Bradyrhizobium sp. AZCC 1610: one gene and its partner. The protein of the gene in region 1 interacts with the protein of each later gene in a pairwise test. Links are inferred from orthologs where the notes say so. Each region holds a gene or a part of one and is shown on either strand. Other genes may lie near its edges.

What was found. Proteins that work in one complex are often made in the same cells at the same time.
Region 2: the proteins of ptsN (region 1) and V1279_RS26555 interact in binary tests that used the Escherichia coli proteins (3 or more experiments, as listed by UniProt). The link is inferred for Bradyrhizobium sp. AZCC 1610 from one-to-one orthologs.

Annotation. Positions count from the first base shown.
Region 1 is NZ_JAZHRR010000001.1:7,356,372-7,364,082, forward strand. The notes cover bases 2,722-5,603. They hold ptsN (PTS IIA-like nitrogen regulatory protein PtsN), read left to right. Parts: upstream 2,722-3,872; coding sequence 3,873-4,334; downstream 4,335-5,603. Other genes in these bases: rpoN (RNA polymerase factor sigma-54), read left to right, coding at 2,722-2,904; hpf (ribosome hibernation-promoting factor, HPF/YfiA family), read left to right, coding at 3,035-3,637; V1279_RS36050 (methyl-accepting chemotaxis protein), read left to right, coding at 4,452-5,603. Outside these bases: lptB (LPS export ABC transporter ATP-binding protein), read left to right, coding at 144-1,151; more of rpoN, read left to right, coding at 1,246-2,721; more of V1279_RS36050, read left to right, coding at 5,604-6,140; V1279_RS36055 (DUF1150 family protein), read right to left, coding at 6,295-6,561; V1279_RS36060 (Hsp20 family protein), read right to left, coding at 6,611-7,036; V1279_RS36065 (sn-glycerol-3-phosphate import ATP-binding protein UgpC), read right to left, coding at 7,233-7,711. UniProt on the Escherichia coli protein: Seems to have a role in regulating nitrogen assimilation.
Region 2 is NZ_JAZHRR010000001.1:5,376,518-5,382,782, reverse strand. What follows is about bases 2,864-6,085. They hold V1279_RS26555 (sensor histidine kinase KdpD), read left to right. Parts: upstream 2,864-3,167; coding sequence 3,168-5,885; downstream 5,886-6,085. Other genes in these bases: V1279_RS26550 (response regulator transcription factor), read left to right, coding at 5,882-6,085; V1279_RS26560 (K(+)-transporting ATPase subunit C), read left to right, coding at 2,864-3,126. In the rest of the region: potassium-transporting ATPase subunit KdpA, read left to right, coding at 1-241; potassium-transporting ATPase subunit KdpB, read left to right, coding at 267-2,384; more of V1279_RS26560, read left to right, coding at 2,524-2,863; more of V1279_RS26550, read left to right, coding at 6,086-6,265. UniProt on the Escherichia coli protein: Member of the two-component regulatory system KdpD/KdpE involved in the regulation of the kdp operon. KdpD may function as a membrane-associated protein kinase that phosphorylates KdpE in response to environmental signals.

The sequences.
Region 1 (7,711 bases):
GCGCGAGCCTGTATCTACTGGGCAGGGCGCACGGCGGGGTGTTTCGCTGGGCAGGGGACATCCATTCATTCATGGTTCGCTAGCGAAGCGATTCGCCGGCGGACGCATCACGGAATCACCGTGAAAGGCGTAAGCGAAGCGGGATGGTGGATTTATTCGGCATGTTCCGTCGACGCCCCGCGAAACGCGGCGCCCCTGGGTTTGCGCGTTCGCGCGACGACATCACCGCGCTCGGCGATTCCTTCGGCGACATGCTGACAAGCCCGGTGCGCGATGCGCCGCCGAGGGCGCGCTCCGCTTCTTTGTCCGGGCTGGATTTGCCGCAGCCGCAGCCCGATGTAGACCCGCCGCGCGAGGAGAGGCCGCGTCCCCGTGCGCAAGCCCGCCCCAAGGCCAATGGCGGCGAAGCGCCGCGCCTGATCAAGCGGCCCGGCTTCCTCGCGGTGCACAGCGTGGAAAAGAGCTTCGGCACCCGTCAGGTGGTGCGCGGCGTCAGCATCTATGTCCGCCGCGGCGAGGCGGTCGGCCTGCTCGGCCCGAACGGCGCCGGCAAGACCACGGTGTTCTACATGATCACCGGACTGATCAAGGCCGATCGCGGCGCCATCGAACTCGACGGCCACGACGTGACCAAGCTGCCGATGTATCAGCGCGCGCGGCTCGGCATCGGCTATCTGCCGCAGGAAGCCTCGATCTTTCGCGGCCTCACCGTGGAACAGAATATTCGCGCCGTGCTCGAGGTCGTCGAGCCCAGCCGCAAGAAGCGCGAGGCCGAGCTCAACTCGCTGCTCGATGAATTCAACATTACGCGCTTGCGCAAATCACCCTCGATCGCGCTATCCGGCGGCGAGCGCCGCCGCGTCGAAATCGCGCGCGCGCTGGCGACGCGTCCGAACTACATGCTGCTCGACGAACCCTTTGCCGGCATCGATCCGATCGCGGTGGGCGACATTCAGGACCTCGTCCGCCACCTGACCAACCGCGGCATCGGCGTCCTGATCACCGACCATAATGTGCGCGAAACACTCGGCCTGACCGACCGCGCCTATATCGTCTATGCCGGGCAGATCCTGACCGAGGGCAGTCCGGAAGAAATCGTCAACGATCCGGATGTACGCCGCCTTTACCTTGGCGAGGAATTCCGCCTCTAGCCCTTTTTTCGCGCGCGTCAAGGCGTGTACAAGGGCTCTGGACTAATATAAGCAAGAATCGGACCAACTTTTCAGTGGATCGGTTCTTGGCCTCATGGCGCTGACGCAGAGATTAGAGTTCCGCCAGTCGCAGTCGCTGGTGATGACGCCGCAATTGATGCAGGCGATCAAGCTGCTGCAACTGTCGAATCTCGACCTGTCGGCTTTCGTCGAGGAGGAGCTGGAGCGCAATCCGCTGCTGGAGCGTGCCAGCGACGGTCCCGAAGCCCCGGTGGCCGGCGAGCCGGCCGCCGAACGTGCCGAGTTCTCCGATTCGGCCGATTCCGGCAGCTATGGCGAGGAAGGCGGCGGCGACGCCTCCGATATGGGCACCAGCCCAGGAAGCGACGCCTTCGAGCCCGGTCAGGAGGACTGGCTGAACCGCGATCTCGGCACCCGTTCCGAGATCGAGCAGACGCTGGACACCCCGCTCGACAACGTCTTTTCCGAAGAACCCGCCGAAGCCGCCGCCCGCGTGGCGCAGGATGCGGCGCCGACCGCCTACACCGAATGGGGCGGCGGCGCCTCCAACGACGACGATTACAATCTGGAGGCCTTCGTCGCCGCCGAGGTGACGCTCGGCGGCCACCTTGCCGAGCAGCTCGCGGTGGCGTTCAGCGGGCCGGCGCAGCGGATGATCGGACAATATCTGATCGATCTCGTCGACGATGCCGGCTACCTGCCGCCGGATCTTGGGCAGGCCGCCGAACGGCTGGGCGCCTCGCAAGGGGATGTCGATGCGGTGCTGTCAGTGCTGCAGAAATTCGATCCGCCCGGCGTCTGTGCGCGGAATTTGAGCGAGTGCCTCGCAAACCAGCTCCGCGAACTCAACCGCTACGACCCCGCCATGCAGGCGCTGGTGGAAAATCTCGATCTGCTCGCGAGACGCGATATAGCCTCGTTGCGCAAATTGTGCGGCGTCGACGACGAAGACATCACCGACATGATCGGCGAGATCCGCCGGCTCGATCCGAAGCCCGGCCTCAAGTTCGGTTCGGCGCGCACGCAGACCATGGTGCCCGACGTCTATGTGCGGCCCGGCCCGGATGGCGGCTGGCATGTCGAACTCAACAGCGACACCTTGCCGCGCGTGCTGGTCAATCAGGTCTATTACACGCAGCTTTCGAAGACGATCCGCAAGGACGGCGACAAATCCTATTTCAGCGACTGTCTGCAGAACGCGACCTGGCTGGTCCGCGCGCTCGATCAACGCGCCCGCACCATCCTGAAGGTCGCCACCGAAATCGTCCGCCAGCAGGACGGTTTCTTCACGTATGGCGTTGCGCATCTGCGGCCGCTGAATCTGAAGGCGGTGGCGGATGCGATCCAGATGCACGAATCGACGGTGTCACGCGTCACCGCCAACAAATATATGGCGACCAATCGCGGCAGCTTCGAGCTGAAATATTTCTTTACCGCCTCGATTGCGTCGGCCGACGGCGGCGAGGCGCATTCGGCGGAGGCGGTCCGCCACCACATCAAGCAACTGATCGATGCGGAAGCGGCGAGCGCGATCCTCTCCGACGATACCATCGTGGAACGATTGCGCGAATCCGGCATTGATATTGCCCGCCGCACGGTCGCGAAATACCGCGAAGCGATGCGCATTCCTTCCTCGGTCCAGCGCCGCCGCGATAAACAGAGTATGCTCGGTAACGCACTTTCCGCTCCCGCCACTTCCTCCGACCGGTCCCGCGATACGGCTCCGGCCTGATTGCGTTCGCGTCAAATCGGGATAGTGTCGGTTCCCCGACAGAGCGTGATCCGGAAAAAGCGGCTCCGGTTTCCCGAAAGGATCATGCTCCGGCAACACCAGAGTAGTCGAGGCATCAGCGAGGCATCCAATGACCCTCCGAATCTCCGGAAAAAGCATCAGTGTCGGCGACGCCCTTCGTTCGCGCGTCAGCGAGCGCACCGATGAGGTCTTGAGAAAATATTTCGACGGCAATTATTCCGGCCACATCACGCTGAGCAAGGACGGCTTCGGCTTCCGTACCGATTGCGCGCTGCATCTGGATTCCGGGATTACGCTGGAGGCCGATTCCAACGCCACCGATGCCTATGCCAGCGCCGATCAGGCGCTGCTGATGATCGAAAAGCGTCTGCGCCGCTACAAGAGCCGGCTGAAGGACCGCTCGGCCCGCAAGGCCTATGCGGCTTCCGCGGCGCTGGCGGAGATGGGCGGGCCGTCGCTCGATGCGCCGAGCTATGTGATCGAGGCGCTGGCGGAGGGCGACGAGGAGGTCACGTCCTATAGCCCGGTCATCATTGCCGAGGCGACCACGTCGCTGAAGCGGCTGTCGGTCAGCGAGGCGGTCATGGAACTGGATCTGACCGGGGCTGCCTGCATTGTGTTCCAACACGGCTCCAGCGGCCGGGTGAACATCATTTACCGCCGTACCGACGGCAATGTCGGCTGGGTCGATCCCCCCTCGGTTACCCCCTGAGATAGATATATGTCCGATGGCATTGACGCCCCCATTTGCCCTCCCTATGGTCCGCCGCCCTTATGCATAGAGCGCAGGAACTGGCCCTTCGGGAGTTGGCACCGCGCATGCGTTGGAGTAGAAGCCCCCCAGATCGGGACCCGTGCTTGAGCCCGCCTCCCGCCCCATCTTCTTGACGCCCTAGTTCTAGAACCTACTTCGCAACCAGACGGTTCAATTCACCTCGGAACGCCCAATGACGATTACCGATCTGGTCGCACCCGAGGCGATTCTCCCGGCTTTGAAGGTCATCAGCAAGAAACAGGCGCTGCAGGAGCTTGCGGCCCGCGCTGCTGCGCTGACCGGCCAGAACGAGCGCTCGGTGTTCGAGGTGCTGTTGCAGCGCGAGAAATTGGGTACTACCGCTGTCGGCTACGGCGTCGCCATTCCGCACGGCAAGCTGCCGAAACTTGAAAAGCTGTTCGGGTTCTTTGCGCGCCTCGAACGCCCGATCGATTTTGAGGCAATGGACGGCCAGCCGGTCGACCTGATCTTCCTGCTGCTGGCCCCGGAAGGCGCAGGCGCCGATCATCTGAAGGCGCTGGCGCGAATCGCGCGGTTGCTGCGTGACCAGGACGTCGCCAAGAAGCTGCGCGCCTCGCGCGATGCCCAGGCGATCTATTCGGTGCTCGCCCTGCCGCCGGCAAGCGCGGCCTAGTTTCTTTAGGCGGAACAGGGTTTCTACGGTCGGTAGTGCACCGGATAAACGCAATTTTAAACTAATTGGCAGCTATTTCGTTCGCTGGGATTTTTTTCTCACCCGGAGAACATTGCCATGACGCTGCGGCTGACAATTTCGCGCGCAATATTGATTTTTGGATTGGTTACCGCATTGGGTCTCGGTGCCGTGATTGCCACCAGTGTTTATGGGCTGTCGCAGCTCAAGGTCGGCGGCCCGCTGTACAACCAGATCAAGCTCGGCAACGACCTGATCGCCGACATCCTGCCACCGCCGGAATACGTCATCGAAGCCTATCTCGAGGCCACCCTCGTGCTGCACGATCCGGCGCAGCTTTCGGCGCATCGCGACCGGATTGCGCAGCTCAAGAAGGAATATGACGAGCGGCACGATTTCTGGGTCAAGTCCGACCTCGACCCGACGCTCAAGACCAAGCTGGTGGAGAAATCCGATAGCGAGGTACGCCGCTTCTGGACCGCGATCCAGCAAGGTCTGTTGCCCGCGCTCGCCAGGGGCGACGGCGCAGCCGCCGCGAAATCCTACGCTGAAATCACCGCACGTTATACCGCGCACCGCGCCATCATCGACGACATCGTCAAGCAAACCAACGACCAGAACGCAGCGACGGAAGTCGCGGCGACGGGGCGCGTCAGCACGTTCACGTTGCTATTGTGGGGCGTTTCGGCCGCAGTGTTTCTCGTCATCGGCGCAGGCATTTTCGGCGTGGCATTCGGCGTCATTCGTCCCATCGCGGAAATGACCGAGGTGATGAAGGGCCTTGCCGGCGGCGACCTCAACGTCTCGGTCCCGGCGCTCAGCCGCGGCGATGAAGTGGGCGCCATGGCGCGCGCGGTCCAGGTCTTCAAGGATAACGCGCTGCGCGTTCAGTCGATGGAACAGGAGCAGGCCGGCCTGAAGCTGAAGGCGGAAGGCGACCGCAAGGCCGCGATGCAGCAGATGGCGGACGGCTTTGATTCCGCGATCGGAAAAATCATCCAGACCGTATCGACCGCCTCGTCCGAACTCGAATCATCGGCCGGACAACTGACCAAGACCGCCGAAGTGACCCAGGTGCTCTCGGCGACGGTCGCCGCCGCCTCGGAGCAGTCCTCGGCCAACGCGCAGTCCGCGGCTGCGGCGGCGGACCAGATGGCTTCATCGGTGTCGGAGATCGGCCGCCAGGTCCAGGATTCGCACAAGATCTCGCGTGAGGCGGTGAGTCAGGTCGAGCAGACCAATGCGCGGATCGCCGATCTCGCCCAGTCCGCCAGCCGGATCGGCGAAGTGGTCAAAATGATCAGCGCGGTGGCCGAGCAGACCAACCTCCTGGCGCTGAACGCCACGATCGAAGCGGCGCGCGCCGGCGAGGCGGGACGGGGATTTGCCGTCGTCGCATCCGAAGTCAAGGCGCTTGCCGCGCAGACTGCGAAGGCGACCGAGGAAATCAGCGAGCAGATCGGGCAGATGCAATCGGCGACCAATCAGTCGGTATCTGCCATTCAGGAAATCGGCGGCACGATCGGCCGCATCGCGGAAATCTCGCAGGCGATCGCGGCAGCCGTGGAAGAGCAGGGCGCCGCGACGCAGGAAATCTCGCGCAACGTGCAGCAGGCGGCGCAGGGAGCCACGCAGGTCGCGGGCAGCATCACCGATGTCAACCGCGGCGCGACCGATACCGGCGCGGCATCGACGCATGTGCACGGGCTGGCCCAGTCCCTGCTGGGACAGAGCAATCATCTCAAAGGTGAGGTGGAGAAATTCCTCTCGACCGTGCGCGCGGCGTGAGCTGATCAAAAATTATTATGAAGGACGATACGCGGGCGACGCCCGCGTATCCGAAACCCTCTTATCACATTCGCCCGGCATCAGACCAGCGACACCGGCGAAGCTTCGTCAGTGACAGCAGCAAGCGCTGCGTCAGTGACTGCGGAAGGCCGCGTCAGTGCACGCTGACGGCCTGAAGCTCGTTGCTCCATGCGTTGGCGATCGCAGCTTCGCGGCTGTCGGTCAGCATGATCGGGGTGCCGTCGGCGGCATGCAGCGCGAACAGTTTCAGTCCGGGCGCGATTTTCGGCGCCTGCGGAAACAGTCCCGGCACATCCTCGGAACGGACTTGTTTCACGTAGGCGATATGGCCTTCACCAAGATGGGCCAGCGCCTCAACGGAAACTTTTTCGGGTTCGAAGGTCACACTCACGTCACTCATGGTCTCGACTCCTTCTGGGTCTAAGCGGTCGAGTCCGCTACTTGTTCCATTATTCGTGCTCATTGATAGCAATTGTCTTAACGACCCTTTCAGGCTCCGGCCTGGCGAGGTCGATCGACAACAGCCCGTTTTTCAGATCCGCGCCCAGCACGTGCATCCCCTCCGCCAGCACGAAGGTGCGCTGGAAGTGGCGCGCGGCGATGCCGCGATGGATGTATTGCCGGGCCTTGTCGTCCTGCTGGCGGCCCCGGATCACGAGCTGGTTTTCCTCAATGGTCACATCGAGTTGGTCACGGGTAAAACCCGCCACCGCAAGCGTGATGCGTAAACGCTCGGGCTGGCCGTTGGCACGGTCACACCGCTCGATGTTGTAGGGAGGATAACCGTCGGCGCCTTTGACGACGCGATCAAGCGCACGCTCGATTTCGTCGAACCCAAGCAGGAACGGACTGGATAACGAAGGAACACGAGACATTACAAAGTCCTCTCGAAGCGACTTTGAGGGGCCCTTGCGGCGCCCCATTCAACCGGCCGGCCGACTTGCCGTCCGGTCACCAGGGAATATGGGGGTGATTTGGGAACGGTTCAAGCGCCTCTGAAAGCTGTGTAAATCGGCCGCGGCGGGGTTTTTCACGTCAGTTGGAGCTGGTTTCGCATCCCCGGAATAAGGGTCAGGAACCCACGCGCTTGCGGCCGTCGGCGGTAAACAAATGCAGCTTGTCGCTGGCGGCCACCGCCCTGATTCGCTCGCCGATGGCGGGACCGATGGCGCCGGGAATCCGCACGATCACCTCGCCCGGCGGCAGCTCGCCGGGGGTGGCGGCGACGCCCTGGATTTCCTGCTGCCTCGTACCGTAGACGAAGGTTTCGGCGCCGACCCGCTCGATCGCTTCCACCGTGAGGCCAAGCGCCACGCCGCCGGAAACCGTTTCGTTCGTGATGACGAAATCCTCAGGGCGAATGCCGAGAATGCCGGCCTCGGTGATGCGGATATCGCCGGCCAATTGCGATTTGATCTCGTCTGAGCGCAGCGGCATCAGATTCATCGGCGGCGCGCCGATGAAGGAGGCGACGAAGGTGGTCGCGGGCTTCTGGTAGATGTCGAGCGGATTGCCGATCTGCTCGACCTGGCCGCCGTTCATGACCACGA
Region 2 (6,265 bases), 2.0 Mb from region 1 along the record:
CGCCAGTTCGATGTTCGTCGGCCGCTTCTTCATGATCGTGCCGGCGATGGCGCTGGCGGGTTCGCTCGCCGCCAAGAAGTCGATCCCGCCGTCGGCCGGCACGCTGCCGACCACCGGCGGCCTGTTCGTCGGCCTCGTCGTCGGCGTGATCCTGATCATCGGCGGTCTCACCTTCTTTCCGGCGCTGGCGCTCGGGCCTGTTGTCGAGCACCTCGCTGGCAACGCCAACACCCTGTTCTGATCGACGCCATCAGGAGTTTACGTCCATGGAAGCCATGAAACTGCAGAAAAAGGCGACGGCTTCGGCGATGCTCGATCCCAAAATCGTCATGCCCGCGATCCGTGCGGCATTCGCAAAACTCGATCCGCGGCTGATGATCAAGAATCCCGTGATGTTCGTGGTCGAGATCGTCGCCGCCCTCACCACCGTCATCTTCCTGCGCCATCTGGTGACGGGCGGCGAGGGCCTCGCCTTCACCTTCCAGATCATCCTGTGGCTGTGGTTCACGGTGCTGTTCGCCAACTTCGCCGAAGCGGTCGCCGAAGGCCGCGGCAAGGCGCAGGCCGAGTCGCTGAAGAAGACCCGCACCGAGAGCAAGGCGAAGCTGCTGGAAGGCCCCGGCAGGTCCTATCAGTTGGTGTCCGGCACCAGCCTCAAGGTCGGCGATATCGTCCTTGTCGAGGCGGGCGACAATATCCCCTCCGACGGCGAGGTGATCGAAGGCGTGGCGTCGGTGAACGAGGCGGCCATCACCGGCGAATCCGCTCCCGTGATCCGCGAATCCGGCGGCGACCGCTCGGCGGTGACCGGCGGCACCCAGGTGCTGTCCGACTGGGTCCGCGTCCGCATCACGGCGGCGCAAGGCTCGACCTTCATCGACCGCATGATCAAGCTGGTCGAGGGCGCCGAGCGGCAGAAGACGCCGAACGAGATCGCGCTCAATATCTTGCTCGCGGGCCTGACCATCATCTTCGTGTTCGCCACCGTGACGATTCCAAGCTATGCGGCCTATGCCGGCGGCTCGATTTCGGTCGTCGTACTGGTGGCGCTGTTCGTGACGCTGATCCCGACCACGATCGGCGCGCTGTTGTCGGCGATCGGTATTGCCGGCATGGACCGCCTGGTGCGCTTCAACGTGCTCGCCATGTCCGGCCGCGCGGTGGAAGCCGCCGGCGATGTCGATACGCTGCTGCTGGACAAGACCGGCACGATCACGCTCGGCAACCGCCAGGCGACGGCATTCCGTCCCGTGCGCGGCGTCACCGAGCAGGAACTGGCGGATGCAGCACAGCTCGCGTCACTTGCCGACGAGACGCCGGAAGGCCGTTCGATTGTCGTGCTGGCCAAGGAGAAATACGGCATCCGCGGCCGGGACATGAAGGAGCTTGCCGCGACCTTCATTCCCTTTACGGCGCAGACGCGCATGAGCGGCATCGATGCCGGCTCCTCCTCCATCCGCAAGGGCGCAGTGGACGCCATCCTGAATTACGTCGATGGCGGCGGCGTAGTCCGCACCGTCGCCTCGGCGAATGCGGCCCGCGCCGTGCAGTCGGGCGTCATGTCGGACGCGGCCCGCGAGATCCAGGCCATTTCGGATGAGGTCGCCAAGGCCGGCGGCACGCCGCTCGCCGTCGCGCGCGACGGCAAGTTGCTCGGTGTCGTGCACCTGAAGGATATCGTCAAGGGCGGCATCCGCGAGCGCTTTGCCGAACTGCGCCGCATGGGCATCCGCACCGTGATGATCACGGGCGACAACCCGATGACGGCCGCCGCCATCGCCGCCGAAGCTGGCGTCGACGACTTCCTCGCGCAGGCAACACCGGAAGACAAGCTGAAGCTGATCCGCGACGAGCAGGCCAAGGGCAAATTGGTTGCGATGTGCGGCGACGGCACCAACGACGCCCCGGCGCTGGCGCAGGCCGATGTCGGCGTCGCCATGAACACCGGTACGCAGGCCGCACGTGAGGCCGGCAACATGATCGACCTCGATTCCAACCCGACCAAGCTGATCGAGGTGGTCGAGATCGGAAAGCAGCTTTTGATGACGCGGGGCGCGCTGACGACGTTCTCGATCGCCAACGACGTCGCGAAATATTTCGCCATCATCCCGGCGATGTTCCTGGCGTTCTACCCGCAGCTCGAGGTGCTCAACGTCATGCATCTGGCGAGCCCGCAGAGCGCGATCCTGTCGGCGATTATCTTCAACGCGCTCATCATCATCGCGCTGATCCCGCTGGCGCTGAAAGGCGTCGCCTATCGGGCCGTCGGGGCAGGGGCGCTGCTGCGCCGTAACCTGCTGATTTACGGCCTCGGCGGCATCATCGTTCCCTTCATCGGCATCAAGGCCATCGACCTTGCGGTTGCGGCCTTGGGATTGGCTTGAACCCAACCGTCATTGCGAGCGAAGCGAAGCAATCCATCTCACCACACGAAGAAAAGCTGGATTGCTTCGTCGCTTCGCTCCCTTGCGCAAACGCCTCGCGTTTGTCGCAGGCAATGACGGAGAACCAAGGAGACACACCATGCTCAGAGAAATCCGCCCTGCCATCCTCATCCTGCTCCTGCTCACCGCGATCACCGGCCTTGCCTATCCGCTTGCCATGACCGCGATTGCCGGCGCGATCTTTCCAAAACAGGCGCAGGGCAGTTTGATCGAGAAGGACGGCAAGGTCATCGGCTCCGCGCTGATCGGGCAGGAGTTCAAGGCCGATAAATATTTCCACGGCCGCCCGTCCGCGACCGCGGCGCCGGACCCGGTCGATTCCACCAAGACCGTGTCTTCGCCTTATAACGCCGCCAATTCCGGCGGCTCCAACCTCGGTCCGACCAGTAAGGCGCTGGCTGACCGGATCAAGGAAGACGTCGAGAAACTGAAGGCCGAAAATCCTTCCCTCCCGGTGCCGGTCGACCTCGTCACCACCTCCGGCAGCGGGCTCGATCCCGACATCTCACTGGAGGGGGCGCTGTTCCAGGTCCCCCGGGTGGCAAAGGCCCGTAACCTGCCGGAAGCCCGCGTCCGCGAACTGGTCGTGGAGCATACGCAGGGCCGCATGGCTGGATTGCTCGGCGAGATCAGCGTTAACGTATTGGCGTTGAATCTGGCACTGGACGAGGCCTCGAAATGAGAGCCGCTAGGCCCGCCGGGAGGTGAGGACTATATTGCCTCATGGCCCAAACCCGCCGCGACCCTGAACAGCGTCCCTCGCCGGAAGCCCTGCTGGAGGCGGCCCGGCGCGAGGATAGTCGCGCGGGACGGCTCAAGATTTTCGTCGGCGCCGCTCCCGGCGTCGGCAAGACCTACGAGATGCTGCAGAGCGCCCATGCCAGGAAGAAGGCCGGCGCCGATGTCGTCGTTGGCGTGGTCGAGACCCATGGCCGGGTGGAAACCGAAGCGCTTCTGAACGGCCTCGAAGTGCTGCCGCGCAGGCGGCTCGCCTACAAGGAGCAGACGCTTGAGGAGATGGACCTCGACGCGCTGATTGCGCGACGGCCGCAGATCACGCTCGTCGACGAACTCGCCCATACCAACGCGCCGGGCAGCCGTCATCCCAAGCGCTATCTCGACGTCGAGGAATTGCTGTCGCATGGCATCGACGTCTACACCGCCGTCAATATCCAGCACATCGAAAGCCTCAACGATGTGGTCGCACAGATCACACATGTACGGGTGCGCGAGACCGTGCCGGACAAGGTGTTCGACCTCGCCGACGCCATCGAGTTGATCGACCTAACGCCCGACGATCTGATCCAGCGGCTGAAGGAGGGCAAGGTCTATGTCCCCAAGCAGGCCGAGCGCGCGCTGGAGCATTATTTCTCGCCGGGAAACCTGACCGCGCTGCGCGAACTGGCGCTGCGGCGTACCGCCGAACGGGTCGACGAGCAGTTGCTCACGCACATGCAGGCCAACGCGATCGACGGACCGTGGGCCGCCGGGGAGCGCATCCTGGTCTGCGTCAGCGAGGACCCGCGGGCGGCCGGACTGGTGCGCTATACCAAGCGGCTCGCCGACCGGCTGCACGCGCAATGGACGGCGATCAGCATCGAGACGCGGCGCAGCCTGCAACTGACCGACGAGCAGCGCGACCGGCTCGCCGATACCATGCGGCTGGCGGAGGCGCTCGGCGGCGAGGCGCTCACCATTCCCGGCGTCGGCCGCCGCATCGCCGATGACGTCATCCATTTCGCGCACGCCAACAACGTGACGCAGATCATCATCGGCAAATCGACGCGTTCCTGGTGGTTCGAGCTGACGCGCGGCTCCGTGGTGCGCGATCTGGTTCGGCGCGCCGGCAATATCAGCGTGCACGTGATTCCCGGGGACGAGCAGGGCGTCGCCAAAGTCGCAGTACAGACCGCGGCGCGGCAGGAGCCGTTCAATCCGCGGCCCTATCTGATGGCGCTGCTGTTCGTCGCGGTCGGCCTAGGCGCCGCGGCACTGATCCGACCCATGTTCGGCGGCATCGAGAATGTCGATCTGGTGTTCCTCACCGCCGTGGTCAGTGTGGCGGTTCGTTACGGGCTTTTGCCCTCGCTGCTGGCGAGCGTCGCCGCTTCGCTATGCTACAACTTCTTCTTCATGCCGCCGTACTATACTTTCACCATCGCCGACCCGACCAACATCGCAGCGTTCTTCTTCTTCATGCTGATTGCGCTCCTGGTCTCCAATGTCGCAGCGCGGGTGCGCTTACAGGCCGATACGGCGATCGGCCGGGTTCGCACCACCGAATCGCTCTACGCTTTCAGCCGCAAGCTGGCGGGTACGGCAACGCTCGACGATGTGCTGTGGGCAACCGCATACCAGACCGCGTTGATGCTCAAAGTGCGGGTGGTGCTGCTGTTGCCGGAAGAGGGCGTGTTGACCGTTAAGTCGGGCTATCCGCCGGAAGATCAACTCGACCAGGCCGATCTCGCCGCCGCCAACTGGGCCTGGAGCAACGATCGCCCGGCCGGGCGCGGATCGGATACGCTGCCGGGAGCAAAAAGGTTGTTCCTGCCGATGCGAACGGGGCGCGGCGCAATCGGCGTCATCGGCATCGACGACGACCGGACCGGGCCGCTGCTGACGCCGGACCATCGCCGGCTGCTGGATGCGCTGGTCGACCAGGGCGCGCTGGCGATCGAGCGGGTGCTGCTGGTTGAGGACATGGACCGCGTCAAGCGCACGGTGGAATCCGACCGGCTGCGCGGCGCGCTTTTGACCTCGATCTCGCACGATCTGAAGACGCCGCTGGCTTCGGTGCTCGGCGCCGCCAGCACGCTGCGCGATTTTGGCTCCGGCCTAAACGAGGCGCAGAAGAACGATCTGCTCGCCACCATGATTGACGAATCCGAACGGCTCAACCGCTTCATCGCCAACCTGCTGGACATGACCAAGCTGGAATCCGGCGCCATCGTGCCGAATACCGCGCGGCACGATGTCGGCGAGATCGTCGGCAGCGCGCTGCGACGCGCCGGCAAGATTCTCGTGCATCACAAGGTGTCGCTGGAACTCGTCGCCGATTTGCCGATGCTGGAGCTCGATGCGGTGTTGTTTGAACAGGCGCTATTCAATCTGCTGGACAACGCCGCAAAATACGCGCCTCCCGGCACCACGATTTCGATCAGGGGAGCGCGGGATCGGGCGCAAGTCTCCCTGCAGATACTGGACGAGGGCGGTGGCATTCCGCCGGAGGAACTGGAAAGCGTGTTCGACAAATTCTATCGCGCGCAGAAGGGCGATCACGTCCGCCCCGGCACCGGTCTTGGACTTGCGATTTCCCGCGGTTTCGTCGAGGCCATGCATGGCACGATCTCGGCCGCCAACCGCAGCGACCGCAGCGGTGCGGTGATAACCATTCGGCTGCCGGTACCGGCCACCGACAGCGCGCTGGATACCGCCGCATGAATGCCGCCCCGATCAAGGTTCTGGTGATCGACGACGAACCGCCGATCCGCAAGCTCCTGCGGATGGGGTTGAGCACGCAGGGCTATGACATCCTCGAAGCCTCCAACGGCAAGATCGCGCTGGAGAAGCTCGCCGAGAGCCCAGCGCTGATCATCCTCGATCTCGGCCTGCCCGACATCCAGGGCCATGATCTACTGCGCATGATCCGCGGCCGCAACGAAAGCGTGCCGATCGTGGTGCTGTCGAGCCGCGGCGACGAGGCCGGCAAGGTGCAGGCGCTTGATCTCGGCGCCGACGATTATCTGACCAAGCCGTTCGGCATGGATGAACTGCTGGCGCGGATGCGCGCGGCGCTGCGGCACCAGTTGCAGGTGCAAGGG